3 regions of the Paraclostridium tenue genome follow, and region 3 is predicted to be linked to each of the others. Evidence: a T-box and tRNA genes for the amino acid it is inferred to sense, from the RefSeq annotation. Region 3 holds a T-box; the other regions hold tRNA genes.
The links. The T-box of region 3 lies ahead of serS (serine--tRNA ligase). A T-box ahead of a tRNA ligase gene usually reads a tRNA of that ligase, here a tRNA-Ser.
Positions count from the first base shown of each region.

Region 1 (14,942 bases), on a different contig from region 3:
TATAAAACTTAAAAATTTTTAAGTTTTATAGTTTTTTATTATTATAAAAAAGAATAATGGGTAAAAGTTATATATAATAAAAATATGAGTAAAATAATTGCAACAAATGAAAAAGAGAGGTAACATCATGAAAAAACAAGATAAAGAATGTAGAAAAGTTGAAACAAATTCATATGAAAAGTTATTTATACCCCAAAATACACCATATGAAGAATTGTTTGAAGGTGGATCTATAGAAGAATTAACAGATGAAACACCATATTCTTTTATACATCCAAATCATTATGAGGTAGAAGAACTTTTAGAAAAAAGTAAAAGTGACAAATAATACAAATAGTAACAAAGACAACACTAAATAAATATAATATTTTGAAATACTTATATTTATATATTAAGGAGAATGAATATGAAAATAAGCTATAAAACTTCAGGGTGTTGTTGTAAGCAAATCAATTTAGAAATAGATGAAAATAATATAATAAAAGATGTTGAATTTATTGGTGGATGTGCGGGAAATTTAATAGGAATAAGATCATTAGTTATAGGGAAAAAAGCTGATGAAGTAGCTAAAAAGTTAAAAGGAATACCTTGTGGCACAAAATCTACTTCTTGTCCTGATCAATTATCAAAGGCAATAATATCAAATATATAAATTATAAAAAGACAGGCTTGTAATAGCCTGTCTTTTATTGTCGAAAATATAGACTAATTTAACTAATAATGATATAGTTTGTATTAATAATTGATAGGGGAGATAAATATGTTAGGAGTAAATCAAAAACTTAAGATTAATGATAAAAATAAACTAGCAACTGTACTAACTATAAGTATGTCAGTATGTTTAGTCTTATTATATATGTTTGTTTTAATATTTTTATTTAAATTTGATTTAAACAACAGTATAAAACCAGAGTATTTTATAAGATTTTTTAATATATTGCTTTCATTTTTAGCAATAACAAGTTGTTTGCTTTGCTATAGTAGTAGCAAGAAAGAAGAACTTTTTATAATATCATTAATGTATATTATATTTTTTGTGGATATAGTTTTAGGGATATTTGATAATTTAACTTTAGAAAATACTATTATGAGTATGAAGGGATATATTGCAATATCTACATCTATAATGAGAATAATTATAATTTTAATAACAGCTTTTCCATTTAAAAAAATTAGAAAACTTATAATGGATAATAAACTTTTAGTTATAAGTTTAGTTTTTGTAGGAGCAATATGTTTTGGATATTTAGATCGTGAAAGCATTATATTTCCTATGAATAAAGATACTAATTTCTTTATAGGATATAATCTTTTATTAGTTATTATATATACAATAACAAGTTTTATATTTTTGAGAAAAGGAATAAAAGAAAATGATTATACATATTCAGTAATAGGTGCTAGTATATTAATGCTTTGGATTAAAGCTATATATGCTATTACAGGAGCTAATAAGCCTATAATAGATATAAAACTTATATCTACATCTATAACATATATGGCATTTATAACAATTATAGTAGGTTTATTTTTAGAACTTATAATAAGTGTAAAGAAAAAAAGAGAATTAAAAGAGGAAATAAAAATATTTTATAATTTAGTAGAAGAAAACAAGCAAAGTTGTATATATATATATGTGATTTGGAAGGAAATATAATTTATTCTAATAAAAAAATTAAATCATACTTTTTTAAAGATGAGGAGTATGATAAAGATAAATTAACAAGTAAAATAAAAGATAGCATTTCAACTATAAACAAAGAAGTTTTAGAAAATATAAAGCTAAGCATGAAAAATGAAGGGTGCTGGAATGGAAAAATAGAATTAAATTCGGGAAAAAATATAATTGATTGTAGTGCACAAACTGTACTAGATAATAGTACACAAATTATAGGTGATTCTAATGAACAAGATATAGAAGGCAAATCTGTTAAATTGGTAGTAACATTTACGGATGTAACTGAAGAACATAGAATGGAAAAATATATTATGGAATATGAAAAGATGAAAAATCATGAGAAAGTGAAAAATGAATTTTTTGCGAATATAAGTCATGAATTAAGAACTCCTTTAAATATATTTTATTCAATTGTACAATTGCTAGATTTAAAAATATGTAATAATGAAGAAGACTTTAGAAAATCCTATGGTAAATATAGACAAAGTCTAAAATTAAATTGTCAAAGAATGCTAAGGCTTATAAACAATATAGTAGATATAACTAAAATAGATGTGGGTTGTACAAAGCCTAATATAGTAAACTGTGATATTGTAAGATTAATAGAGGAAATAACAATGTCTGTTATAAGTTATGCAAAGCAAAAGGATATAAATATATTATTTGATACAGATATAGAAGAGCTTATAATTAAATGTGACCCTGAGATGATAGAAAGGGTAATGTTAAATTTATTATCTAATTCTATTAAATTTACAAACCCAAATGGTAATGTATTTGTAGATATACACATTAATAAAGAATGGGTACAAATAATAGTTGAAGATAATGGAATAGGTATACCACTGCATATGCAAGATTTAGTATTTGAACGCTTTGTACAAGCGGATAAGTCTTTAAATAGAGCAAATGAAGGAAGTGGAATCGGACTAAGTATAGTTAAGTCTATAATAGAATTAAATGGAGGAGAAATATATCTAGAAAGTGATGGTAAGAATGGGACTGAATTTGAAATTTTATTACCTAATAAGAAATTATTAGGAGATACAGTAGAAGATGAGAGAAAAGATTATAAAGTTGATGTTCAAAAAATTGAATTAGAATTTTCAGATATATATGAATTATATTAATATATTAAGGTTAAAATTAAAAAAATTTGAAATTAATATCTTATTATATTACAATAGATTAGATTAATTGGGAATTGGGCTGAAAGGAAAGTGTATGGGTAAATTTAGTTTATTTAGCAAATTTAATGTGCTTATTGTGATTAATATTATTGTTTTTTTGTATTCAAAGGTTAATATATATGCAGGGTTTGAGCATATAAATTTTAACAATGCAAATATAGAACAAGGTATAAGTCAATCAACCATAGATGTAATATTTCAAGATAGTAAAGGTTATATATGGCTAGGTACTAATGATGGATTAAATAAATTTAATGGATACGACTTTAAAGTTTATAATTATGAAGAAGAAAATAATAGTATAAGTAATAGTCATATAACAGATATAGTTGAAGATAACCATGGGAATATATGGATAACTACATCTAAGGGAGTTAATAAATTAAATCCTGACACTGATGAAATTACTAATTATACAGAAGAAAACAATTTAATATCTAGTGATAATGCTACAGAAGTAATACTTAGTAAAGATAATAAAATAATAGTTGCTACATCTAATGGATTAAATGTCTATGATGAAAAAGAAAATAGATTTAAACAAGTATTAGGCAAAGAAAAAGATTTAATATGTAAGTTTATGTACTCAATAGATGAAGATAATTTAGGTAATATATGGATAGGAACTAAAAAAGGTGTTGTTAAAGTATCTAAAGATTTCAAGATACTTAAAAGTTATCCTGCAGACAACAAAAAAAATTCTGTAGGCGAAGGCGATGTATATAACATATATTGCGATGATGAGAATGGATATGTATGGGTTGGAAGTGCAAACTCAGGTTTATCTAAGATAAATATGAAAAATAATAATATAACTAGGTATAAACATAATACGTCAGATTCAAAGTCTTTACCTAGTTCTGCTATAGGGGCGATAACTAAAGATAGTAAAGGAAATATATGGATTGGTACTTCTAATGGACTTGCAAAATACAATAAAAGAGAAGATAACTTTTACGTTTATCAACATAAAGTATATGATAAAAATAGTTTAATTAATAATAATGTAAAAAGTTTAATGGAAGATAGTGAAGGCCTTATATGGGTAGGAACATATTCAGGGATAAGTATGTTTGATACGGAAAGTGAAATTAAGCACTATAAAGCTGGTTTAGACAAAGATTATTTACTAAATGAAAATATAGTTCATGGTATATATGAAGATGATGATGGGTATTTGTGGGTAGGAACTAATTCAAAAGGTGTAAATATAATAGATAAAAAACACAATAAATCTAAATTTATGAATTCAACTACCAATAAAGAATTTATAAATGATTCTATAAATGATATAACAGGAAAAGGTAATATTATTTATATAGCGACAGATGATGGTCTTATAAAGTTTGATAAGTCTAATAATGTTTTAAAACATTATAATGTAGAAGATGGATTATTAGATGAAAAAGTAACAGATGTATTAATTGATAGTAAAGGCTATGTATGGCTAGGCACTCCAGATGGAGTGAATATACTAAATCCAAAAACTAATAAATTTATAGATATAAATAAATTTGTAAATAATGGACAAGCTCCAAATAGATATGTTAGACATATATATGAAGATAGTGAAGGAAATTATTACTTAGGCTTTTTAGAACAACAAGGATTAAGTGTTATTAATACAAAGGATAAAACTATTAAAAATTATAAATATAATAAAAATGACAAAAATAGTATAAGTAATAACCATGTAAGATATATAAATGAAGATGGCAAAGGAAATATTTGGGTAGGTACAAGTTATGGATTAAATAAATTTGATAAAAAAACTAAAAAATTTAAAAGATATACAACAAAAGATGGAATAGCAAATAACACTGTATATGGCATATTAGTAGATAATAAAGACAATATTTGGATAAGTACTAATAAAGGAATATCTAAAATAGATACAATTAACAATAAAGTACAAAATCTAGGTGTAATAGATGGGCTTCAATCAAATGAATTTAATGGTAATGCTGCTTTTAAAAACAATAAAGGAGAGTTTTTCTTTGGAGGAGTAAATGGACTAAATTCATTTTATCCAGATAAAATAATAAAATCAGGAGAAAAGCCTAACTTGATATTTGATAGATTTATTGTAAATAATAAAGAATACAGTAATATAGATAAGATGAAATTTAATGAAAATACTGATACTATAACTATAAAATTCTTTACATCAAATTATTCAAGTTTTCAAAATACAACATATGAATATAGTTTAGAAGGAACAAGTAAAAATGTTGTAAAAACTAAGGATAATCATGTTACATATAATGATTTACCTCCAGGAAAATATACATTTAAAGTTAAAGCTATAGATTCAAGTGGAAATATAAGTGATGAAAAACAAGTTAAATTTACTATAAAACCTCCATTTTGGTTAAGTGGATATGCATTTGTATTATATATATTAGCAATAATTATATTTATAATAAATCATAAAAATAAAGTTAAAAGATTAGATAGATTGGTACAAAAGAAAACATTAAGGTTAAGAGAAGAAATGGAAAGAAATACAATTTTATTAAATAAAAATATAAAGTTAGAAAGAAATAAAAATAGTTATTTTGTAAATTTATCTCATGAATTAAGAACGCCATTAAATGTAATAAGTAGTACTAATCAATTGATAAATGAATTGATAAGAAAAGATGGAAATATAAAAAAACACAACCTAAGTCATTATATAGATGTATCACAACGAAATTGCAAGAGGTTATTAAATCTTATAAATAATATAGTAGATAGTACTAAGTTACAAAATGATATGTACGTTATTTCTTTAAAAGAAACTGATATAGTATACTTAGTTGAAGAAACGGCTTTAACTTTAATAGATTATGTAAAGACTAAAGGTATACATTTAATAATAGATCCAGAAATAGAAGAAAAAACAATAATGTGTGATAGTCATGAAATAGAAAGATGTATTGTTAATTTAGTTGGAAATGCCGCTAAATTTACACCAGAGGGCGGAAATATAACTATAACAATTAAAGATTTAGAAGATAGAGTTATGATTAGTGTTTTAGATACTGGTATAGGAATAGATGAAAAATATCATAAAGTTATATTTGATAGATTTAGTCAAGTCGTGGATTTAAACAATGAAGTTAAAGGTGGTAGTGGATTAGGCCTTACTATAACTAATCATATAATTAAACTTCATAAAGGTGAAATCTATGTAGAAAGTAAAGTTGGAGAAGGTAGTAATTTTGTAATAATACTTCCTGTAAATCCTAATATAGAAGATGAAAATAAATATGTAGAATCTAATGTAGAGCAAATATAATTAAAAGCGGATACTAATTAAAGTATTCGCTTTTTAAATAAATTAATAATAAAATTATAAAAAAGTATTTACAAAAAACACTAATATATGATATATTATATACATAAGTTAATGAAATACGGAGAGGTGTCCGAGTGGTTTAAGGAGCTGGTCTTGAAAACCAGTGACTCCGAAAGGGGCCGTGGGTTCGAATCCCACCCTCTGCGCCAGTTAGTAAAGTACCTATTATTTAGGTGCTTTTTTCATTTGTAACAAATCATTTAAGAATTTATACTTAAATTTAAATAAAATAAAAGAACATGTAAAAAATAAAGAAGTTAGATAAAGCATATAAGACCTGTATATATACAGGTCTTATATGCTTTATAATATAAAGGGAGGTGATAAGTTTGAAAATAAGTACTTTAAAAACAATTATTGAAAACAATACAGAAAAAAATAGGCATAATGCTGGATTTATGTTGTATAAAAATAATTTAGTAAGTAACAGTTATATAAAAAAAGAAAATAGTAATATAAATTTTTATGCTACAGTAGCTAATGAATATTATAATGAATTAAATACTACATTAGTTGTAATAAATGATAAAACACATAGACTTGTAAATACAAGTTGTGATTGTAATGATTGGTTAAGCAAGAGTAGTGAAAATACTACATTTATATGTAAACATATGGTAGCTACGATTTTTAAGTGTATAGATGATTTAACAAGGAAAAAACTACAAAAAAATACACAAACATCTAAATTTAGTAATAATGAAATAAATTATGTAAATGTGAAAATTAGTGCAAGTATATCTAATGATAAAAATAATAATTTAAACTTTTCTTTTAAAATAGGTGATTTTAATAAATCTAGATGCATTGATATATACAATGCATACAAGGAAAATAAACGACTATATAAGATAAAAGAATCAACATATTTAGATTTGCATAATAAAGACATTAAAGACCTTCTAGAATTAATAGATATAATTAAAACATCAGATGAAATTGATAACATTAAGATTGAAAGTAACAAAGCTATATACATAGATAATTATATAAAGGAAAATAATATAAATTTTATAACTGGAAAAGAATATATAGAAAGAATAACAAGTAAATTTGATAATGATAACAAATATGAATTTAATATACCTAATGAATTAAAAGACATATTAAGATATTATCAAAAAGAAGGTGTTAATTGGTTTAATAATATAAGTTATTATAAATTCGGGGGAATATTAGCTGATGAGATGGGACTTGGAAAAACTCTCCAAACGATAGCTTTTATTATGAACAACAAAAATTCAAAGAGTATAATAATAACTCCAACTTCCCTTATATATAACTGGAAAAGTGAATTTGATAAATTCGCACCTAATATAAAATTGGGAATAGTTCATGGGGATAAGAAAAAAAGAGAAGAAATAATTGATAAATCAAATAAATATGATGTTATATTAACTACATATTCAACAATAAGAAATGATTTAGAAAAATATAAAGATAAAATATTTGATTATTGTATAATAGATGAGGCTCAAAATATAAAAAATCCAGATGCAATAATAACTAAAACTATTAAGTGTATAAATTCTAAGGTAAGGTTTGCACTAACGGGTACACCAATAGAAAATAATTTATTAGACTTATGGTCTATATTTGACTTTATTATGCCAGGATACTTATATGATAAGACAGAATTTAAAAATAAATTTATTAACTATGAGAATACAAATAAATTAAAAAATTTAATTGAGCCATTTATATTAAGAAGAACGAAAAAAGAGGTTATTAAAGAATTACCTGATAAAATAGAAAGAAAATTTATTGTAGAGTTAAATAAAGAACAAAAGAAAATATATGATATTTATAACAAAAGCGTATTAGAAAAAATTAAAAATAATAAAGATGAAAATGATAATATAACTATATTCTCTTATTTAACAAAACTAAGACAATTATGCCTTCATCCTAAAATTTTACTAAAAGATTACAATGGAAAAAGTTCTAAAGTTGATATTTGTATAGATATATTAAAAGATTATATAGAAAATAATAGAAAGATACTTTTGTTTTCACAATTTACTAGTGTTTTAAAATTTATGGCAAATGAAATAGAAAAAAATGATATAAAATATATGTATTTAGATGGCAAAACAAAATCTGAAGATAGAGTAAAATTAGTAAATGAATTTAATAAAAATAATGAAGTTAAAATATTTTTAATATCATTAAAAGCAGGGGGAACAGGTCTTAATTTAACTAGTGCAGATACAGTGATAAATTTTGATCCATGGTGGAATATATCTGTTGAAAATCAAGCAAGTGATAGAGCTCACAGATTAGGCCAAAAAAATGTAGTTGAAGTTATAAAATTAATATCAAAAGATACTATAGAAGAAAAAATTATAAATTTGCAAGAAAGTAAAAAAGCATTAATAGAAGAGATAATTGATAATAGACTTTCTAATTCTAAAGCATTAAGTAAGTTAAGTAAAGAAGAGTTAATAAGTTTATTTAAATAAAAATTATTTTGTTTTAAAATAAAAAGCTTTATAGATTTTAAATGTGTAACAAAACTTCAAAATATTACATACTAGTATATAAGTAGAATATTCTACTTATATACTAGTACAGGAGATGTATATAATGGGAAAGAAAAAAGTTGAAGAGAATATAAAGAAAGTTACTAAACCTGTAAAAGATGTAGGAAAAGAAGTACTAAATGGAGCAGGCAATATCAGTAAAGAAACTATAAACACTGGATTAAATGTAGGGAAAGATGTATTAAATGGTGTAGGAAATATTGCTAAAGAAACTATAAGCACAGGGGTTAATGTAGGTAAAAAAGTTAAAGAAAATATTAAGGGTAAATAATTATTAAAAGGGAGTAATAAACTCCCTTTATTATTTAATATGTAAATGTTGGGATGAGCAAAAAATGACAAAAAGCGACAAGTATTATAGTTTATAATATCTACATAATATACATATTGAAAGGAGATTTATGACATTGGGGAATAATCTAGAGTTATTAAAAGAAGCATATAAATTATTATTAGAGGGAGATGAAATACTAAAAGAGTATTTTGATTATGAAGTTGATATCAAAGATAGATTTGTAGATGAAGAAAATGAAATAATCATTATAAAAGACAATTTAGGGAAATACATACAATACGATGTATATGATTGTTATACGGCATTAATAAAAGTTTCAAAGCTTTATAGTAATATTAAACTACATAAGGTATGCAAAAGATTGAAAGAAATAAGTATAGAAGCTGAAATGATTCACTAAGTTTAGTAACTAGCCTTAAACTATATAGTTTAAGGCTATATTTATATAATTTCATTATATAAATATAAATTTAATATGATATAATAAAAGAAAATTAAAAAGGGTAAATAAAAATATAAAGGAAATTTAACATTATGAAAGTTACAATAAAAGATGTGGCAAAAGAAGCTGGGGTAGCGACGTCTACTGTATCTAGAGTTCTATCAAATAATTCAAAAATAAGCGATGAAACAAAAGAAAAAGTACATAAGGCAATAAAAAAATTAAATTATAAACCAAGTGCTATAGCTAGAAGTTTAGCAAATAACAAAACTAGAATATTAGGTGTTATTTTGCCAAATGAAGCACAAGAATTTCTTGATAATTCATTTTTTCTAAATGCAATGAAGGGAATAAGTATTTATGCACAAAGTAAGGGATATTATATAACTTACGTATTTACAAAAGAAAATAAAAAAGAGTTAGATAGCATAATAGATATTATTGATGCAAAACTGATTGACGGAATAATACTATTAAGATCAGAGGAAAATGACAAAAGTATAAATTACTTAAAAAAAATTAAATTTCCTTTTTCAGTAATTGGAAGACCAGAAGATTCTACTGATGTATTATGGGTAGATAATGATAATTTTCAAGCTACTTATAATGTTGTAAATAAACTTATCCAAAAAGGACATATAAGTATTGGGTTTATTGGAGCTATTGAAAATTTAAATATGTCTAAAGATAGATTAAAAGGCTATAATATGGCTTTAGAAATAAACGGAATAAATTTAAATGAAAACCTTATAATACATGGAACTGATTTTACTGAGGAAGAAGGCTATATTTGTATGGAAAAATTGTTTGTAAATAACGATTTAAGTGCAATCATAACAACTGATGATTTGTTAGCATTTGGAGTTAGAAAATTATTAAATGAAAAAAATATAAAAAATATATCTTTAGTTGGGTTTAATGATACGAAATTAGATAAATATCAAAATCCACCACTAGCATCGGTAAATATTAATGCAGATGAATTAGGATATTATGCAACAAAACTTTTAATTGATAAGTTAGAGAATAATAGTTCTATAAACAATCATTATATTGTAAAAACTGAATTTATCGAAAGAGAATCATTTATATAATAAACCGCATATGTTCATATGTGGCTTATTATATGCAATCGATTGCTTGAGGTCTGGGAATATAAAAAATAAATGTTATGAAATTCTTGAAAACATTTTCAAGGAGTGCTATAATAAATCCATAAAAATCAATTTAACGAAGTGAAATAATATATTTTTTTAAAAAATAATGCAATCGGTTGCATTAAAGAAAGGGGATTTATAATGAGTAGTAAAACTAAACTAATATCTTTTGATTTCTGGCAAAAGTTAGGGAAAGCACTTTTAGTAGTTATAGCAGTAATGCCAGCTGCAGGGCTTATGGTCTCTATAGGTAAACTTATAGGTATGTCATCAGATGCCCATTTTATAATGACAACTGCTAAAGTTGTAGAAGACATAGGTTGGGGAATTATTGGTAACTTACATATATTATTTGCAGTAGCAATAGGAGGATCTTGGGCAAAAGAGCGTGCTGGGGGAGCATTTGCAGCAGTAATTGCTTTTATATTAATAAATCGTATAACAGGAGTTATACTTGGCGTTACATCAGATATGCTATTAGATCCAAATGCAACAGTAACATCATTAACAGGATATACGCTTTTAGTAAAAGATTATTTTACATCTATATTAGGGGCACCAGCTCTTAATATGGGAGTATTTGTAGGTATAATTTCAGGGTTTATGGGTGCAGTTCTTTACAATAAATTCTATAACTTTGATAAACTACCTAAAGCTTTAGCATTTTTCAATGGAAAACGTTTTGTACCATTTGTTGTAATTTTAGGGTCAGTAGTGGGGGCTATTGTTTTAGCTATAGTTTGGCCATTTGCACAAGGTGCACTAAATGCATTTGGTATGTGGATTGCATCTTCTAAAGATACGGCTCCAGTATTAGCACCTTTTGTATATGGAACTCTTGAAAGACTATTACTACCATTTGGACTTCACCACATGATAACAGTTCCTATGAATTATACGGAATTAGGAGGAATATATCAAATAGCAACAGGAGCAGCCGCTGGGACTACTGTTGCAGGTCAAGATCCATTATGGCTTGCATGGATAACAGATTTAATAAACTTAAAAGCTTCTGGAGATACTTCAGCATACAACCATTTATTGACAAGTATAACCCCAGCTCGTTTTAAAGCAGGTCAAGTAATATTATCAACTGCATCACTTGCAGGTATATCACTTGCAATGTATAAAAATGTAGATAAAGATAAAGCAAAAAAATATAAACCTATATTTATCTCTGCCATGTTAGCTTGTTTTCTAACAGGAGTAACAGAACCAATTGAATTTATGTTTATGTTTATATCACCAGTTTTATACTTAGTATATGCAGTACTTACTGGACTTGGATTTGCACTTGCAGATATAATCAATTTAAGAGTTCATGCCTTTGGATTTATAGAATTTTTAACTCGTACTCCAATGATGATAAAAGCAGGACTTACTATGGATTTAATCAATTTCTTCATATCATGTGCAGTATTTTTCTTCTTAAACTTTGGAATATTCAATTTCTTAATTAAGAAGTTTAATATTGCAACACCAGGACGTAGAGGTAATTATATAGAAGAAGGTAATGAAGAGGATAATAAAAAAGCTGATACAAATATGGCACAAGATGTTTTATCAAGTAAAATAATTAATTTACTTGGAGGAGCAGATAACATAGAAGATGTAGATGCGTGTATGACACGTTTAAGAGTAACAGTAAAAGATGTTAGCTTAGTTGGAAATGAAAAAGAATGGAAAGCATTAGGAGCATTAGGATTAATAGTTAAAGATAAGGGAGTTCAAGCTATATATGGACCTAAAGCAGATGTTTTAAAATCAAATATACTAGACATGTTGGGGGCGTAGTAAATTGAAACTTTTAACATTAAATTGTCATTCATGGCAAGAAGAAAATCAAATTGAAAAAATAAAATATATAGCAAAAACTATTAATGAAAAAGATTATGATGTAATAGCTCTGCAAGAGGTAAGTCAATTAATAGAAAAAGATAAAGTGTACGAAAATGTTAAAAGTGATAATTTTGCATTGCTATTACAAAATGAATTAAAAAGTTTGGGTAATAATCAATATGAATTTTATTGGGATGTAGCACATATAGGATATGATATTTATGAAGAGGGGCTTTGTCTTATGACAAAGCTTCCTATAGTTAATAAAGAAAGCTTTTATATTACAAATTCAATAAAACTTGATTTTTGGAAAACAAGAAAAATAGTTGGAATAGATGTTATTTATAAATCAAAAGAAATTAGATTTTTATCTTGTCACTTAGGATGGTGGAATGATAATGAAGAACCATTTAAAGAACAAGTAAAAAGACTTATTAATGAAACTGATAATGAAAAACTAGTTTTTTTAATGGGAGATTTTAATAATAACGCAAATATAAAAGGTGAAGGTTATGACTATCTATGTAATAAATTTTTTGATACATATAAACTTTCTAAAGTTAAAGATGAAGGAATTACAGTTAAAGGTAAAATTGCAGGCTGGGATGAAAATAAGCTAGATTTAAGATTAGACTTAATTTTATCTAATAAAGAAATTGATGTTGAAAGTTCTAATGTAATATTTAATGGAATAAATAAAAAAGTAGTATCAGATCACTACGGAGTAGAAGTTTGTATAAACGTAAAATAAAAACACAAGTTATGGAGGGTGACGTATATGAAAAAAATTTGGTGGAAAGAAGCTGTAGCTTATCAAGTATATCCAAGAAGTTTTTACGATTCAAATAATGATGGAGTTGGAGATTTAAGAGGAATAATAGAAAAATTAGACTATATAAAAGAATTAGGAATAGATATTATATGGGTGTCTCCTTTTTATAAATCTCCAAATGATGATAATGGATACGATATAAGTGATTATCAAGATATAATGAAAGAGTTCGGGAATATGAAAGATTTTGATGACTTATTAGAAGAGGTTCATAAAAGGGGTATGAGATTAATAATTGATTTAGTAATAAATCATACTAGTGATGAACATCCTTGGTTTATAGAATCAAGATCTTCAAAAGATAATCCAAAAAGAGATTGGTACATATGGAGAGATGGTAAAGAGGATAAAGAACCAAATAACTGGGAAAGTATATTTGGAGGATCAGCTTGGGTAAAAGATGAAAAAACTAATCAATACTACCTACATTTATTTACTAAAAAACAACCAGATTTAAACTGGAAGAATAAAGATATGAGAAATGCTATTTATGAGATGATGAACTGGTGGTTAGATAAGGGAATAGATGGATTTAGAGTTGATGCCATAAGCCATATAAATAAAGAGGAAGGTCTTTTAGATATGCCAAATCCTAATAATCTAAAGTATGTTTCTTCTTTTGATAAGCATATGAATGTAGAGGGTATACATGAATATTTAAAAGATATAAAAGATAATACTTATGGTAAATATGATGTAATGACGGTTGGAGAAGCTAATGGAGTAACTCCAGAGGATGCTCACATGTGGGTATCTGAAGAGGAAGGTAAATTTAATATGGTGTTTCAATTTGAACATTTAGATTTATGGAATAACAATATGGATAAATCTTTAGATTTAGTTAAGTTTAAGAAAGTATTATCTAAGTGGCAAAATAATTTACATAATATAGGTTGGAATGCTTTATTTATAGAAAATCATGATATACCTAGAATTGTATCTATGTTAGGAAATGATGAAAAATATTGGTATGAAAGTTCAACATGCTTAGGACTTATGTACTTTATGCAAGAAGGTACTCCTTTTATATATCAAGGACAAGAAATTGGTATGACTAATGTTGAATTTGAAAATATAGAAGACTATGATGATGTAAAAACTAAAAATAATTATTATTTAGGGTTAGAAGCTGGCGAAGATCATGAAAATCTTATAAAAAGAGCTTGGAGATTATCAAGGGATAATTCAAGGACTCCTATGCAATGGGATGATAGTGATTTTGGTGGATTTAGCAAAAACAATCCATGGATAAATGTAAATCCAAATTATAAAACTATAAATGTCAAAAATCAAATAAATGATGAAAATTCAATTCTTAATTTTTATAAAACTATGATAAAAATAAGAAAGTCAAATGAAGTGTTGATTTATGGAGAATATAAGTTAATCTTAGAAGATGATAAAAATATATATGCATATGAAAGAGTTTTAGGAAATGATAAGTTTGTGATAATTGCAAATATGTCTAATGAAAAAGTTATGTATAATTATAAAGATATTAAATTAAAGTATGAGAATTTAGTAATATCTAATTTAGAAGTGAAAAATCATGAAATAACAAACAACTTTGAATTAAGACCTTGGGAATGTAGAATGTACAAGATTTAATAAAAGGGGATTATA
Region 1 is NZ_BAAACP010000002.1:234,110-249,051, reverse strand. Features, by position in the region: gene ABFX13_RS02975 (hypothetical protein) at 128-328, shown strand; gene ABFX13_RS02970 (TIGR03905 family TSCPD domain-containing protein) at 407-652, shown strand; gene ABFX13_RS02965 (hypothetical protein) at 761-1,657, shown strand; gene ABFX13_RS02960 (sensor histidine kinase) at 1,642-2,808, shown strand; gene ABFX13_RS02955 (ligand-binding sensor domain-containing protein) at 2,966-6,151, shown strand; tRNA gene ABFX13_RS02950 (tRNA-Ser) at 6,272-6,360, shown strand; gene ABFX13_RS02945 (DEAD/DEAH box helicase) at 6,541-8,673, shown strand; gene ABFX13_RS02940 (hypothetical protein) at 8,798-9,025, shown strand; gene ABFX13_RS02935 (hypothetical protein) at 9,162-9,449, shown strand; gene ABFX13_RS02930 (LacI family DNA-binding transcriptional regulator) at 9,584-10,585, shown strand; gene ABFX13_RS02925 (PTS transporter subunit IIBC) at 10,790-12,442, shown strand; gene ABFX13_RS02920 (endonuclease/exonuclease/phosphatase family protein) at 12,447-13,238, shown strand; gene ABFX13_RS02915 (glycoside hydrolase family 13 protein) at 13,266-14,927, shown strand; gene ABFX13_RS02910 (hypothetical protein) at 14,942-14,942, shown strand, end outside.
Region 1: it encodes a tRNA-Ser, which carries the amino acid that the T-box ahead of serS (serine--tRNA ligase) is inferred to sense. The anticodon was not compared.

Region 2 (14,942 bases), on a different contig from region 3:
AGGCTTTGTAACAGGATTTTTTGGTGAGAACACTGTACAACAGTCTTCTTCAGGTATAACAGAAGTTTCAAACGTACCTATACTTTGTGCTATTTTTATTATTTCAGATTTATCCATAGCTATTAAAGGTCTAAATACAGGTAAAGTAATAGCTGCATTTGTACATGTTAACCCTTGTATTGTTTGAGATGCAACTTGTCCTATACTTTCTCCAGTAACTAATGCATCACAAAATCTCATTTCTCCTACTCTCTGAGCTATTTTCATCATAAATCTTCTTGATATAATAGTCATCTCTTCTTCCTTACATGACATACCTATAGCTTTTTGTATTTCTAATATATTAACTTTATGAAGTCTTACTTTCCCACAGTACTTAGCTAATATTTGTGCTAAATCTCTTACTTTTTCTTGTGACTTTTCACTTGTGAATGGGTAACTGTGGAAATGAATAGCTTCTATTTCAACTCCTCTTTTTGCAACCATCCATGATGCGACAGGACTATCTATTCCTCCTGATAATAAAGACATTGCTCTACCATTTGTTCCAACTGGAAGTCCTCCATAACCTGGAACTGTATCGCTATATACCATAACATGATTTTGTCTGTATTCACAGTGTATAGTTGTTTCTGGATTTCTAACATCAACTTTTATTCTATCTTTAACATTAAATACTAAAAATCCTGCTATATCTCTACTCATTTCTTGAGATGTTAATTCAAGACTTTTATCTCCTCTTCTAGAACTAACTTTAAATGATTTTGAACCTTCTTCTATTTTTTCTTCTAATAATTTTAAAGCTAATTCTTTTAATTTATCATAGTCTTTTTCAGCTCTTATACCTGGACAAACACCTACAACTCCAAATACTTTTTTTATCTCTTCTAATACTTCTTCGTAATCTTCTGAATACTCTCCTAAGTCTACATATATTCTTCCGTATTCTTTATAAACATTAAATTTTCCTATAGGAGATAACATATTTTTTATATTTTTTATAAGTTTATTTTCGAATATATATCTATTCTTTCCTTTTACTCCTATTTCTCCGTACTTTACAATTGCTATATTATACAAATTTATCACCTCTTGATTATCTTCTTTTTATTATCATTCTAAGTTCTTCTACTGATTTTTTAATTATCTCACATGCTTGATTTATTTCATCTCTTGTCGTCATGTCAGATAAACTAAATCTTATAGCACCATCTATTTCTTCAGGCGTAAGTCCAATCGCATTTAAAACATGACTTCCTTTTTTCTTAGAAGAACATGCAGACCCTGTAGACACAAATATACCTTGCTGAGCTAAATGATGTAATAACACTTCTCCTCTAACTCCTCTAAAAGATATATTTAATATATGACATACACCGTCTTCTGGAGAATTTACTTTTATATCATCTATATTATTTACTATATAGTCTTTTAATAAAATTTTTAACTCATTTATATTTTCAATTTTAGAATTTAAATCTGACATTATTATATTAACAGCTTCTCCTAATCCATATATACCAGCTACATTCTCAGTACCAGATCTAATTCCAATTTCTTGACCTCCTCCAGTAAGCATAGGTTTTATTTTGTTACTATCTTTTATGTACATAAATCCTATACCCTTTGGTCCATGTAACTTATGTCCACTAACGCTCATAAAATCTATATTATATCTAGATGGCTTAAAATTAATTTTTGCAAATGACTGAACTGCATCCACATGTAAGTATACTTTTTCCTTTAAAGTACTTAAGTATTTTCCAACTTCTTTTATAGGTTGTATGCTCCCAATTTCATTATTAACATGCATCATACTAATTAATATAGTAGTATCTTTTATTGCATTTTTTACATCATTTATATCTACTACACCTTTATCATTAACTTTCAAATAAGTTACTTCAAATCCTTGATTTTCTAAATCCTCCATAGTTCTTAATACTGATGGATGTTCTATATTTGTGGTTATTATATGATTTTTTCTTTTTTTATTAAGATTTGCAACGCCTCTTATTATAGTATTGTTAGCTTCTGTACCTCCAGATGTAAATATTATTTCTTTATCTTTACATCCGATACTTTTAGCAATTTCTTGTCTTACCTTCTTTATATTTTTTTCAACTTCTACACCCTTTTTATGAACAGCTGAAGGGTTTGCATAGTCTATAGTAAGTGCATATACCATCTTATCTACAACTTCTTTGTATGGCTTAGTTGTGGCACTATTGTCTAAGTATATATCCATACTAATACACCAACTTTCTTTTATTTAAATTCTATTGTTATATTCTTTATTTTATTGTCCCAATTAACACTATAAATTATCATATAAATTTAGTGAAACTTTTACTATTATACCACTATTTGAGCTTTTTTTATATACTAAAGCCGTGATAATCCAATACTGACTACAGTATAATCTAGTTTTTATATATTATTTTGACTTAAATCAATATTTTTTAAATTTTTTTGTCAAAATTATTGATTTTTCTGTCGAATCTTGTTATTATATATATATGGTTATCCCCCTGATAACCTTAATTAAAATCTCTATTCCCAATACCCCTTTTAAATGAATATACTACATTCATTTAAGTCCTACTTCTTAACGGAAAAGAAGTAGGTTTTTTTATGCTTAAAATTAATAATTAATTTTAATTAAATATATTTTCGAAAACTATTGATTTTTCTGTCGAATCTTGTTATTATATATATATGGTTATCCCCCTGATAACCTTAATTAAAATCTCTATTCCCAATACCCCTTTTGAACGGATAGACTTTATATCCAATATTAAACTAACAACGGAAGTTAGTTTAATGCAAAAAGAGCTTCCCCAAGCTCTTTTTTTGTGCTTAATTCTACATTTATTTATGTTTTTTTGATATAATTTAATATATATAAAAAACTAAGGGGGGGCAATAATATGCACAATAAGAAAAAAGTAGCAATAGTCTTTACAGGTGGTACAATTTCAATGACTGTAGATGAAAAGATAGGAGCTGCTATACCATCTTTATCTGGGGAGCAAATTATGTCTATGGTAACTAATATAGATAAAGTTGCTGATATAGAGGTGTACAATTTTGATGAAATTCCAGGACCTCACATGACTCCAGAGAAAATGTTAAACTTAAGAAATTTCATAAATGATATACTTTTAAGTGAAGATATTTCAGGTGTTGTTGTTACACACGGTACTGATAGTTTAGAAGAAACTGCATATTTCTTAGATTTAACATTAGATTCACCTAAGCCTGTAATAGTTACAGGAGCTATGAGAAGTAGCGATGAACTTGGTTATGATGGTCCTAGCAATCTTGCAGCAGCTGTTTGTACTGCTATATCTGATGAGGCTTATAATAAAGGTGTCTTAGTTGTTTTAAGCAATGAAGTTTTATTAGCATCAGAAGCTACTAAAACTAATACACTTACTTTAAATACTTTCAAGTCTTTAACATGTGGTCCTTTAGGTATAATAGATTGTGATAAACTTGTATTATCTAGGGACATTGTTAATAGACAAACTATAGTTGTTGATAAGGTTGAACCTGATGTTGCACTTATAAAATCTGGTGTAGGAATGGATGAATCTTTTATTAAATTTGCAGCTGATAAAGGATGCAAGGGTATAATTATCGAAGCTATGGGTAGAGGTAATATCCCTCCAGGAATGCTTAAAGGTGTAGAATATGCTAGAAGCAAAAATATACCAGTTGTTATAGCAACTAGATGTCATTCAGGTAGAGTCTTTGACAGTTATGGTTATTTAGGCTCTGGTAGAGATTTAAGAAATTTAGGATGTATATTTGCAGGAGATTTACCAGGTCAAAAAGCTAGAATAAAATTAATGGTTGCCTTAGGTAAGACTAATGATTTAAATGAATTGAAAGATATATTCGAAAAAGGTATTTATTATTAAAATTTATAAACTATCTAAAGTTTTGTATTTTATAATAGCCTTTAACTATTTATATAAATAAAAGAGATATATTAAATATATCTCTTTTTATTTACTCTGATTTATTTATAATCCCATTTTTAAAACAAATAGAATAATCTAAGTCTTTTGTCCCGCACTTAAACTTAACTTCTATCATTTTTCCATCCTTGCCTGTTATAACTCCATTACCAAATTTCCTATGAACTATATTATCACCTATTTTTATAGCTTTAATATCTTCTTTTGTAGGAGATTTAATGTCATCTATGAATCTAGATTGAAATACCTTACGGCCATATTTATTTTTAGGAGAACTTATATAAAGCTCATCTTGTGCTCTAGTTATTCCCACATATAATAACCTTCTTTCCTCTTCTATAGCTGATTTTCTTTTATCTTCATCTTCTATATCATAAGATTTTTCATGAGGTATTGTACCTTCATTTGCACCTATTATATATACATATGGAAACTCTAAACCTTTAGCACTATGCATAGTTGTAAATATTACACCTTCTGAATTTTTATTGTTTCTATTTTCAACTATTTCTGATTTGACTTTTTCTATATGTTCTAAATAATCATTTATAGTCTTAAAATGTGTAGAAGAACTTTCTAACTCGTTTAATATTTCAATTAATCCATTTGGTTTTATTTTTCTATTACTACAGTAATCTAATACATATCTATCGTAGTCTAAACTAGTTCTTATATATGATATTGCATTTTTTGGCGATAATGTCTTTAAGTAACTTAAATCTATTTCTAAATCGTTTAATGTTTTTACTTGTTTAGGATGTAAACCTCCTTTGTTTATTAAAGCTCCTATAAAATCTCTATCTTCACTAGCTAATTTTATACTTTCCTTAGATATATATCTAAATGGTTTATTTATAATTCTTATCCAATCTTCATTTAAAGTTGTATCTATTCCCAACCTTAAATATGCTAACAAATCTTTAGCAACCCAATGATCATATATTGTAACTATAGAATCTCTAACTACAAAAGGTATATGCATATCCATAAATACATCAACTAAAGCTCTAGACTGTATATTAGTTCTATATATAACAGCAAAATCATCATAGTTAACACAATTATCTTCACATTTATTTAATATATCTTTTGCGATAAACTTCGCCTCTTCTTCTGAATCTTCTGTACTTATATATTTAACTATTCCCCTTTCATCTCTATCGCACTTTATTGACTTTTCATATCTATTTTCATTATTTTGTATTAGCTTATTAGCAATATCTGTTATTCCTTTTTTAGATCTATAATTTATATCTAATATATACTTTTTACTATTTTTAAAATACTGTTCAAATTCTAATAAAAAGTCAGGTCTAGATCCTCTAAATCCATATATACTTTGATCTTCATCTCCTACTACAAATATATTATTATTAGGACTTGAAATTAACTTTAGCACCTCAAATTGTACTTTATTTATATCTTGAAATTCATCTACTAAAATATATCTATATACATTTCTTACTCTTTCTAAAACTCTTTTATTATTTTTTAATAAGTAATATGTTTTTATAAGCATATCATCAAAGTCAATTTTTTTTAAACTTTCTTTATACTCCTCATACATATTGTAAGTTTTTATAAACTCATCCTTGCTAAGTATCTCAGAATCAAAATCTGATTTATCCATTAGCTCATTTTTCACATAAGATATTTCATTTATAACACTTAGTATAGTATCATCATCTTCTGCATTTTCTACGTTTAAATTTTTTAAAATACCTTTTATAGCAAATTTCTTACTCTTTTCATCTAGTATGCAATCTAACTCATATTTCTCAAAAAATCTTAGTATTCTAAAAAATACAGAATGGAATGTTCCGTAGTTTACACTGTTTAATCTAGCATCATGACTTAAACTAATAGCTCTGTTTTTCATTTCTGTAGATGATGCTTTTGTAAAGCTAATAGCTAAAATAGTTTTAGGATTTATATTATTATTTAAAACCATATTAACTATTCTATATGTTATCACCCTAGTTTTTCCCGATCCTGGTCCAGCTAAAACCATACAAGGTCCGTCTATATGCATAACAGCACTTTTTTGATTGTCATTTAATTTATTTATATCTATCATAATTTATCACCTTGAACTATCTTTATATTATTTTATAATTAATATTATATATCATATTTTTTAAAAAGGAGTAGTACTATGCAAGTTATTACTAAAACTTTAGATGATTTAATAGATATACCTGAAAACCACTTCATATTCGATATAGAAACTACAGGATTAAGTCCTAAATTTTCTAAAGTAATTTTAATAGGTATCCTTTATAATCATAAAAATAAAACTATAATAAAACAATACTTTGCTTCATCAGAGGAAAAAGAAAAAGATATATTATTAACTTTCATAGAAGATATAAAAAGTTTCAAAGGACATATAACCTTCAATGGAATTTCTTTTGATATACCTTTTTTAAACTCTAGATTTGAAAAACATAAAATTGATTATAATATGGATAAATCTAAAGATATTGATATTTTACGCCTTATAAAGCCTTATAAAGAAAAACTATCTCTATCTGATTGTAAACTAAAAACTATAGAAAAATACCTAGGTATAGAAAGGGAAGATACTATATCTGGAAAAGAAAGTGTTCAATTATATAAAGAATTTATTTTAACTAAAGATAAGTTATTAAAAGAAAAAATATTACTACATAATTATGAAGATATTTTTTATTTAGGTAAAATATTTAAAATTAAAGATGTTTTAGATGAAAAGCTTCATTATATAAATATATCAATAAATGATTTTGTATACAAAATTTTATTAACTAAATATAAGATTTCTAAATCCATATTAAGTCTAACCTTTATATCTAATGATAAGTTTAATTTAAATGTAAACTTATTTAGCGAAAACTATACTATTGCATCTGATGAATATAACTTATATCTTAATATTAATCTTCATACTGCAATAGATTCTAAAAGTAATAAAATTTTATTTTATAATCTAGGTTCTATTATACCAATCAAAATAAATGATGAATTTATAACTGAAAATATATTAGCTTTATCTAAATACATATTTTCTAAAGAATTTAATTATATAAATTAAAAAGACTGTTGATTTTATCAACAGTCTTAACTGGCGGAGAAGGAGGGATTCGAACCCTCGCACCGGTTAACCCAGCCTAATCCCTTAGCAGGGGATCCTCTTGAGCCACTTGAGTACTTCTCCGTATTCATCATTACTATATTTAAATTATATAATCTTAATATTAATCTGTCAACGTTTTTTGTAAAATTTTATTTAAATTTATGTAATAATAAAAGGGAGAATCTCTCCCTTTTATTATTACATATGTCTTTTAGCTTCCAACAGATTCTCATTTGCTTGTCTTAAACACTCTATAGCTTTTTCTATATTAACCGCAGTTTCTTCTTTACCCATTTCCCTTGCTTTATCTACCCATTCTCTAAATCCTTCTTCATGAGATTCATTATGATTTACCCAATGTACTAAAAGTATATTTAAAGTCTTCTCATATTTATTTTCTTGTGATGCTCCTTGAGAATGATAATGACCATGTTCATGCTCATGAGTTCCATGATGATATCTAATACTATCTTTATTTAAAATCATATTAATCTCCCCCTAAATTATTTTATATTAAATTCTTTTTTTATTAATTTAACTGCATCTTTAATTAAAAGTGCTAATGGCTTTCCTTCTAAACCTACCATCTCTATGTCTTCCGGCATAATAGGTAAAAGTATTTTTAATGCCTCACTAGTTGCTATAGATTCACTTATTTTAGATGTTACTTCTCCCATCATAGAATTAGGTATAACTACAGATATAGGCGCTACAACTATACTTGCCTTTTTTGTAGAAACGATGATAGCATTTTCTCCTGTTGCTCCCTTATTTGCATGTGATTTCATCATTGAACTTGTTGCTATTGAGTTAGTCCCTAGTGCATAGATTTCTATATAAGATGGTAATTCTTCTCTTAAAGATGTTACTATTTGAGCTCCTATTCCTCCACCCATACCATCAATAACTGCTATTACCATAATTTATCTCCTTGTTTTATCCATCGCTATGTAAGCTTTACATATTTTACTTATATTCATTTATTATTATTTTGTGATCCATAAGTTTTATTTCTTTTATTTCTCCATCTATTATTTTTTGATCTCCTAATAAATCTGTAAGATATACTTTTCCTTCATATGGGTCTATGCTCACTACATTGTCCATAACTCTTTCAAGTTTTTCTCCCCTTATAACATAAGCTGCTGATTCACACATAATACTTTCCCCCTTTTAATCTATTTTTATATCAAAAAAAGATTTCTTCAAGGCACTTCAAGTCCCTCAAAGAAACCTTCATGATTTCAGTTAACTATCTACTTTGAGTATATCATTGAAAATAATACAAAGTCAATTGATTAATTTACATTATTTACCTTTTATTTAAATGTTCTTCCGATATATATTTTTCATATAATTCATTAGCTAATTCATATTCATAATCGCTTATACCATCTTCTTCAAAACTTACATTAAACACATCTTCAAAACCTTTAATCAATGAATTTTCCAAACTTGTAATATCAATATTTTTTCCTAATTCATTTTCAATACCACTAGCTTTACTTAGAGTAAATTTCTTTGCTCTTTCTTTTAACTCTGGTGTTTTAGTTTTTATAACTTCAAATAAATCATCTACATTAAAATCTAGTACTATAGACCCATGTTGTAATATAATACCTTCTTTTCTGTGTTGAGCACTACCTACAACCTTTTTATTATTTATTGTTATTTCATATGATGAGTGTGCATTAAAACAAGCTGCCGAAAGTTTTTCTCTATTTATCCTTTCTCCCTTACTTAAATTATCAATATTTACGCCTTCAATATTTAATCCTTTTGCAATTCCTTCACTTATAAATTTATATGAAGCGTTTATACTTTTATCCATTAAGTTATTATCTTCACCTACTATTATAGAATATGTAAGTTCATTTTGATGCAATACAGCTCTTCCCCCGGTTATTCTTCTAACACAATCAATATTTAATTTTCTACATTTTTCTAAATCAACTTCTTTTTCTAAGCTTTGAAAGTATCCTATAGTCAAACAATGTGGATCCCAAGTATAAAATCTTAAAGTTGGTTTACTTTTTCCTTCTTTATAAGCTATCATGATTGCTTCATCTATTGCCATATTCATTGCTCCATTGAAAGCTTTATTTCTTATTAATCTCCAATTTTGCATTTTAAATTTCCCCTATTTTAAAATTCAATTCTTTTATTGCTAAATCTATTTCATCTTTATTTAGTTTTTTTGAATAATTATATATTGTGTGCCCTGGTCTTTCATTGTAATATGGTCTATTACAGTCTTTGCATCCTTTTATTTCAAATGGTAGTCCTTTTAAAATATCTTGTTTCATATAATCATCTATTTCTACAAATTCCAAATATCCATGTTTATTAAATTTAAAATAATCCCTGTTATATCCTTTATCAATCATGTATGTCATTAATTGAATCCTTCTATAACTTTCTATATTAGGCTGGCACACATTTTCCATTTTAGTACCTTTTACAGGCGTAAAAGCAAATAAACTTATTGTTATACTATAACTCTTTAAATTTTTATATAAATCATATATATCTTTATGAGTTTCTCCTAATCCAACTATTATGTGCGTGCTTATTTTATTAGGATACATAATCCCAGCTTCTTTAATAAAATCTATTTTTTCTTCAAAATTATTTCCTTTTATATTTTCATATAATTCTTTATTTGCAGCATCTATTGCTATTCCTATTTTGTCTACTCCAAGTTCAAAAAACTTATCTAAATCCTCCATATCTTCTAACTTAGCAGATAAAGATATAGGAATATTTAGATATTGATTTATATATTTTATAAATTTTGTTACTTCATCATATGATTCATCACTAGCCATAGATTGTATGCATATACGTTTAATATTATCCTTTTTATAATTTATAAATGCATCTAATATATCTTCTTTATCATACTCTGGCCATATTACTCTAGATAACTTATCTTTCCTACTACTACTTTCTATTGATTGAGAACAAAAAGAACATTTATTACTACACTTATTACCTATCATTATATATGCAGTAGTAGGAGGTATATCACTCTTACCTTTTTTCATTTCAAGCTCTATAGCAGTCCCAATAGATAATCTAATCATAATATACAACACTCCTTGCTCTCTATAACGTTTAGTTTCATTTCTTTTACTAATTCTCTACATTTTCTTGATGGTAAAACAATTTTATTTATCCCACATTCTAATGCTATACTGTCTAATAAATTCCTATATTCTCCTCTAGGCCTCATACACCCTAAATTTATTTTTGTTTTAGGAAGGTTTAACCTAGCTTCACATAATAAATCTGCGACTTCACTAATTTGAGGAGGTTTCACATTTTCATATTCAGTATTTTTAGTTGGAATTAAAACTATAAAAGTTAACTGATTTGGTCGATTTTCTTTTAAGTACTCAATAATTTCATATTCTCCTTTTATTTTTCCACCTTTCAATCCTATACATATATGCGGTGCTACATTTGTGTATTGTTGTATATATTCATAGGTAGATATATATTCATTTTTGCTTTTATTCATCTTATAAACTTCTTTTATTGTATCTTCATCAAATACTAAATCAAAAGATACATAATCTAAATACTTACATATTTTTTTTATATTTTCTTTGTTCATAAGTCCTATGTGCGAATTAAGTTTATATCCTTTATCTTTTAATTTTTTTATAATATCAATATATATTTCTATAGGTACATCTCCACCATGATTACAACCTCCACTTAACAAGATACTGGTAATATATCTTTTGTTTAAATTTTTTTCATAATCACTTATAGGAATCATATTTTTTAAATACTGTCCGTTACAATGCGCACACCCTAATCTACATTCATTATCTGTTGTACTTAAAGCTAGTGTTTGATTTGGATAAGCAAATTCTATATCATATCCAAAATTTTTAAGTTTTGTTTCGTATGCTAGTTTAATTTTTTCATTTGTATTCATATATTTATTCTCCTAGCATCTTTTTTACTGTTGGAAATTGTTCTATATTTGTGTGAGGTAGGAAACAAGCAGATATAAACTCATCCATATATGTTGGATATACACTTAACTCTACATATGTTAATTGATTGCCTATCCCTTTTAGTTTGTTTTTAGCATCATTACTTATTAAAGTTAAATATGCTCCTATTAACGAACTATTTCCTATATAATTAAATTTTTCTCTTTCTATATCTGGAAGTAATCCAATCATAATTGAATTTTCTATATTTAAACTATTTCCAATTCCTCCAGCAATTAACACCTTATCTACTACGCTAAAATCCATACCTAAACTTTCTATAAGAGTTGCTGCCCCTGAGTATATAGCACCTTTTGCTCTTATAAAGTTATCTATATCTACTTCATTTACAGTTATGTCATTTTCTATATTATATTCATCTTTAAAGGCAAGAACATATTCTCCTATATCATGTTCATTAAACCTTATTCTATTATTATTTAAATCTCTATTAATCTTACCTCTTCTATCAACTATGTCATTAATCATCATTTTACATATAAGATCTATTATTCCTGAACCACATATACCTACTGGCTTACAATCTCCTATAATTTTCAATTCAGGTTTTAAGCTAATTTTATCTATATCTATCTTTTCTATAGCTCCATTAGATGCTCTCATTCCACAACTTATACCTCCACCTTCAAATGCAGGACCAGCAGAACAAGCACAAGTCATCATATAATCTTTATTTCCAAATACTATTTCTCCATTAGTACCTAAATCTATAAAAAGTACATTTTCTTCACTAGTCCAAATTCCTGCTGATAATACTCCCGATGTTATATCACCTCCAACATAACTAGCTACTGAAGGTGCTAAGTAAATTTGTCCATTAGGATTTATATTTATACCTACATCCTTTCCTTCAAGATTTGGCGAATTCACAAATGGAGGTATATATGGTTCTTGTCTTAAAAAATCTGGATACACACCTAAAAATAAACTACTCATAGTTGTATTTCCAGCCACTATAAAAGAAATAACATTATTTTGATTTATACTATTTCTTTCATACATAGTTTCTAATAAAGGATTTATAGTTTCATCTATTATAGATTTTTTTAAATTTTCAAGGCCATCCTTTTTTGTAGAGTATATTATTCTATTTATTACATCTGCTCCATATTTAATTTGAGCATTTCCTGATGATGCTTTATCTATAATTTCATTATTATTTAAATCAACCAAGCAAACAACAACAGAAGTAGTTCCTATATCAACTGAAATACCATAAAGTCTGTCTTCTGTATTTCCAGATTCTATGTCAATTAAATATATATAATTAGGTTTTACTTCATATGTAATTGTAACTTTAAATTTATCTTTCCTAAGTGCTATGGGAACTTTTTTTAAAAATTCTATGCTAAAATCTATATTTTCATAGCCTAGATTATTTCTTATATATCTTTGTAGCCTATCTATATCACTTATATTGTCATCTAAATTAGGTTCTTCTAGCTCTATATATTTTTTTAATACATTATTTGTAAATTCTAATCCATTTTCCTTAAGCATATTTATAGATTTTTCAAATATTTTCTTATCATTATTTTTATCACTCCCTTCTATTTTCATATCATTTATAGACGATGATAGTTTAGAAGGAATTTCAATTTCTATATCTTCAATAATTTTACTCGCACATGAAAGTATATATCCTTGATTTCTTTCTTCATTACTTATATGTACATTCATCTCAGAATCTACATTTCCATGTATTAATTTAACCTTACACTTACCACAAACTATACTTCCATTACAAGGAGCATCTATAAATATTTTGTTATCTCTAATTACATCTAATAAATTATCCCCTTTACTACACTCAATCTCTTTTTTATGAGATGCTATCTTAACCTTAGCCAAAAGAACTCCCCCCTATAAAGCGATTTAATATTAAATTTTTTAATAAGTTATATATTCTATATGTTATATTGTATTACCTTGATTTTTCCTTATTATTGCTAAAAATTTAATGCTATCTAAAAAGCTGTATCAAAGTAAATTTTATTTAGTAATTTTACCTTGATACAGCTTATTTATTTCTATTCTAAACTAGACTCATATCTATCAGAGTTTAATAAACTTTCTAATTCATCATTATCTGATATCTTAACTTTTATTATCCATGCTTCATAAGGATCTTCATTTATAGCTTCTGGCTCATCTTCTAATGCTTCATTTATTTCAATAACTTCTCCAGATATAGGTGCTATTAAGTCTGATGCAACTTTAGAAGATTCTACAACTCCAAAATCTTCACCTTTAGTTATTTCATCTTCAATCTCAGGCATCTCAACAAATAATATTTCTCCCAATTGATCTTGTGCATAATCTGTTATTCCTATATAAGCATAATCATTCTCCAGTTTAACCCATGTATGTTCCTTACAGTATTTTAAACTTGGTACAACCTTCATATTTTCACTCCTTAAAAATTTACTTTTTTACATTACACATTCCATAGCTAAAGCTGGATGACCTTTTTCTTCTAGATATGCTAATACCCCTTCAGAATCAGTAGCTATTGTTTCATCACATATCATATCTGTAAAGTTTTCTATTCCATGTAATTCTTTCATAGTAGCATTTAATTTATCAGCAACATAATCTTTTAATTCTTTTGGCATCCACACTATTCTAGATGGTCCACCCTCTGCATAAGCAAATTTCTTAGAAGATATAAATTGTCTTCCATGCCCCATAAATCCTGGAGTTTGAACACCTCCACCTGTCATAGAAGCAAGTTCTCCAAACGTCATACCAACAGGAGTTATTCCAGCATATTCTCTATTAACTATAACAAATCCATTAGCTTCTGGCATTATACCGCATATACACTCAAAACATCCACAAGAAGTCATAGGATCTTCTAATATAGAGTAAAGTGTAACACTTTCAACGGCACCTTGAGATATATTAGCTACTTCATCATTTACTGATTGCCATATACCTTTTAAGTCGTCTAAACATTCACCTTTTACTATAGGTTGACATGGTCCTGTTTGATCTAATTCCTTAGTTGCCTTAGCATCTAACCAACTAACAGCTCCACAAAGACCAAGTCTTTCAGGTGTTACAACACAAACGTGTGCTGGTGCAAATGATTGACATAAGTTACAAGTGTAGAATTCTTCAACACTTTCATCTACTAGTGAAGCTAATCTTTCATCTCTTGATGTATATTTTGGAGTTGCATATTTTTCTTTTAGTTTAGCAACTTCATTTTCATCAGTTATTAAAGTTATTTGACACTTATCAACAACTGATTCAAATTCATCTAACATCTTGGTATATAAAACTTCTCCTATATGCTTTAATCTAAATCCTTTTTCAAATGCATCCTTAGATATCCTTACCCAAGTTATATCTCTTTGCCCAACATGCATTACACCTTCTATATAGTTTAAGAAATAGTGAAGTCTTCTTTCTAGTACAGGTTCAAAATCTTCTTGCATATTCTTACCAGCTATATCAACTACTACAGCAAGTGGTAATCTCACCACTCCATTTGCAGCTTCTAACTCGTCTATATCTTTACCTATTATTTCAATTTTATGGTCTTCAACTTCTGATAATTCTCTTTTTCTAACTAATTCCCAAGCTTCAGTTTTATTTCCACCAAACTCAGCATACATATCGTTTTTTCTTATTCTTTCACCTTCAAAAGCAGCTGCAAAAGATACTGGTATTGGAATTTCAGTAACTTTTATTTTTATTCCTCTAGCTTCTAAAGATGTTGCTACAAACTTATCATAATTCTTTTGAGTTAATAAGTTCATTGGAACTTCTAAAACATCTTGATCAGTTATAACTGGGAATCCT
Region 2 is NZ_BAAACP010000006.1:93,814-108,755, reverse strand. Features, by position in the region: gene thiI (tRNA uracil 4-sulfurtransferase ThiI) at 1-1,080, opposite strand, end outside; gene ABFX13_RS06345 (cysteine desulfurase family protein) at 1,097-2,248, opposite strand; gene ABFX13_RS06340 (asparaginase) at 2,931-3,926, shown strand; gene ABFX13_RS06335 (ATP-dependent helicase) at 4,018-6,063, opposite strand; gene ABFX13_RS06330 (ribonuclease H-like domain-containing protein) at 6,142-7,059, shown strand; tRNA gene ABFX13_RS06325 (tRNA-Ser) at 7,091-7,182, opposite strand; gene ABFX13_RS06320 (DUF8180 domain-containing protein) at 7,300-7,587, opposite strand; gene ABFX13_RS06315 (DUF3842 family protein) at 7,605-8,021, opposite strand; gene ABFX13_RS06310 (CooT family nickel-binding protein) at 8,068-8,259, opposite strand; gene ABFX13_RS06305 (lipoate--protein ligase family protein) at 8,414-9,229, opposite strand; gene lipS2 (LipS2 family lipoyl synthase) at 9,231-10,187, opposite strand; gene lipS1 (LipS1 family lipoyl synthase) at 10,184-11,050, opposite strand; gene acsV (corrinoid activation/regeneration protein AcsV) at 11,055-12,983, opposite strand; gene gcvH (glycine cleavage system protein GcvH) at 13,163-13,537, opposite strand; gene acsB (acetyl-CoA decarbonylase/synthase complex subunit alpha/beta) at 13,565-14,942, opposite strand, start outside.
Region 2: it encodes a tRNA-Ser, which carries the amino acid that the T-box ahead of serS (serine--tRNA ligase) is inferred to sense. The anticodon was not compared.

Region 3 (3,496 bases):
TTGGTGGGAAGCCGCCTGGGAGAGTAGGACGTAGCCACGTAATCTTTTTTATTTATTACGAAAAAGATTACATATTCATAAACCCTTATACATATCTTTTATTAAAGATATTAAAGGGGGGTAGGTTAAATGAAATTTAGCATTCAAATGTGTAGAGGTAACATTCTAGATATTATTAATTTAGCAGATAATAATAATTTAATTATAGAATCTATAGAACAAGGTCCTATAAATGATGATATTTCAAATATAAAAGTTGCTTTTTCAGGAAATAGTAGTGTTCATGATATAGATAAATTTGTTAGTGATATAAAAAATTGTAATTCATTTAATTCTTGTGAAACAATATAAAAACTATGCATATTCGCATAGTTTTTTTTATGATAAAAAATTCAAATTAAATTTATAAAACGTTTAAAAATGGAGTATAATGTTTAAAAATTTTGTAAAAAGATATATAATAACTTGATATAATTAAATATTATGTAAATTAAGGAGGTTGATTATATGGTGGTGGAAACTACATCGCAAGTATCTCAACAAACAGTAGAGACATTTTTTCATGCGGTTAAAAATAGTGGACCTAAGTTAATATATGCGATTATATTTTTTGTATTAGGTTTATATGCGTGCAAAATAGTAAAAAAATACAGCAAAAATTTTATATTAAAATATAATGTTGAAAGAGGTGTCGCTAACTTTATTTCTTATGGTATTTATGGAACAGGAATAGTAATGGTAGTTATGACATGTTTAGAGATTATTAACTTCCCAGTACAATCAGTAATGACTGTAATGGTTTCTTTATTAGGAGTAATCGGATTATCATTAGGTTTGGCATTTAAAGAAATATTATCAAACCTAGGATCGGGGATAATTATATTATTCTTTCAACCATTTAAAACGGGAGATTATATATGTGGATCTGGAGTTGAAGGAACAGTTTCTGATATACAAATTTTTAGTACTGTATTAAAGACTCCAGATAATAAAGCTATAATAGTTCCAAACTTTAAATTGACTAGTGACAATATAATTAATTATACTCATCAAGATAAAAGAAGAATAGACTTTTCATTTGATGTTTCATATGACAGTGATATAAAATTTGTAAAAAATGTTTTAGATAAAATTTTTAAAGAAGATAAAAGAATATTAGAAGATCCAAAACCAATCATAGGACTTAATACTTTAGGAGATAGTTCTATGAAAATAGTTGCAAGACCATGGGTTAAAACTGATGATTACTGGAGTGTATATTTTGATATTATGGAAAAAGTTAAAGAAAAATTTGATGAAAATAATATTGAAATACCATTCCCTTCAAGAGTTATATACTATAAAAATACAGAAGATAATTCTAAGAACTAATAAAAAAATAATAAAATTTTTGAATATTAGTATTGAAAGTTGATAATATATATAATATAATGATTAACAAATAGAACAACCAATAAAGCTATGAAGGAAAATAGTAAAAAGCAAGTTTGTATTCAGAGAGTGAGTGGTTGGTGAGAACTCATTACAATGGTTTTTGAATCCATTCCGGAGCTACTAATCGGAATTAATAGTAAGATTAGTCGTATACCTACGTTACAGGATTTAAGAGGTTTATATTTTTACAATATAAACAACTAGGGTGGCAACGCGGATAACAAGACTTTCGTCCCTTTTTTAAGGGTACGAAGGTCTTTTTTTGTATACATAAATACAAAAATTATCAGTGATGAAATTGTCACAATATCAATAAGGTTAACGTTATTTTCATGAAAATAAATATAAAAAATATTAAAAACAGGAGGAAGAAAAAATGCTAGATATAAAAAGAATCAGAGAAAATTTAGATGAAATAAAAAAAGCAATGCAAGTAAGAGGGGAAAAGGAATTTGACCTTGATGCTGTAGTTGAATTAGATAATAAAAGAAGAGAATTACTTCAAGAAGTTGAAGTTATGAAAAATGAATTAAATGTAGAATCTAAAAAAATACCTCAATTAATAAAAGAAGGTGTAGATGTAACTGAAGCTAAGGCTAAGTTAAAGGAATTATCAGATAAAATAAAGGGTGTAGATGAAAAAGTTAAGGAAGTAGAAGGGGAACTAGAATATAGATTAATGAGAATACCTAATGTTCCTCACCCAGATGTTCCACAAGGAACAACTGATGAAGATAATGTTGAAATAAGAACTTGGGGAGAACCTACTAAGTTTGATTATGAAAATAAAGCTCACTGGGATATAGGAACAGGATTAGGAATATTAGATTTTGAAACTGCAGGAAAAATAACAGGATCAAGATTTACTTTATACAAGGGATTAGGAGCTAGACTTGAAAGATCTTTAATAAACTTCTTCTTAAATACTCATACTGAAAAGCATGGTTACACGGAAGTATTACCTCCTTTCATGGCAAATAGAGCAAGCTTCATAGGAACTGGACAACTTCCAAAATTTGAAGAAGATATGTTCAAATTAGAAGGACTTGATTACTTCTTAATACCAACAGCAGAAGTACCAGTAACAAATATACATAGAGATGAAATATTATCAGTAGATCAATTACCAATAAAATACTGTGCATACACACCATGCTTTAGATCAGAAGCAGGTTCTGCAGGTAGAGATACTAGAGGATTAGTTAGACAACATCAATTTAACAAAGTTGAATTAGTTAAATTTGTTAAACCAGAAGAATCTTATGAAGAATTAGAAAAATTAACAAATGATGCAGAAACTATGTTACAAATGTTAGGATTACCATATAGAGTAGTTAGAATATGTACAGGAGACTTAGGATTTACAGCTGCATTTAAATATGACTTAGAAGTTTGGATGCCAAGTTATAACAGATATGTTGAAATATCTTCTTGTTCAAACTTTGAAGATTTCCAAGCTAGAAGAGCTGGTATAAGATTCAAGAGAGATAAAAAAGCTAAAGCTGAATATGTTCATACATTAAATGGATCTGGATTAGCAGTTGGAAGATGTTTAGCTGCTATATTAGAAAACTATCAACAACCAGATGGATCTGTAGTAGTTCCAGAAGTATTAAGACCATATATGGGTGTTGATGTTATCAAAAAAGAAGAATTATAATATTAAATATTAAAAATATATCTAAAGAAGGAGCTTAAAAATTTAAGCTCCTTTTTATTTAATAAAATTTAAGATTAGTATAATTTTTATTAAATTCTAGTAAGAATTTGTAATATTATAGAAGAATATGAATTTAAATTTGAGTTGAATTATAAATTTAATTATGGTAATATTAAATATGTTATAAGTTTTAGGAGGAAGCATGGATAAGTCGTTTTATATGAATGAAGCAATAAAAGAAGCATATAAAGCTTATGAAAAAGGCGAAACGCCTATAGGTGCCGTAATAGTAAAAGATGGAGAAATAATAGCTAGAGCACACAATTTAACTGAAACATTAAATGATTCAACTGCCCATGCGGAAATCTTAGCTATAAGAGAGGCTTCAGAATACTTAGGTGG
Region 3 is NZ_BAAACP010000034.1:5,746-9,241, reverse strand. Features, by position in the region: partial or broken rRNA gene rrf (5S ribosomal RNA) at 1-40, shown strand, start outside; gene ABFX13_RS14260 (hypothetical protein) at 130-351, shown strand; gene ABFX13_RS14255 (mechanosensitive ion channel family protein) at 508-1,371, shown strand; T-box leader at 1,453-1,674, shown strand; gene serS (serine--tRNA ligase) at 1,811-3,094, shown strand; gene ABFX13_RS14245 (nucleoside deaminase) at 3,297-3,496, shown strand, end outside.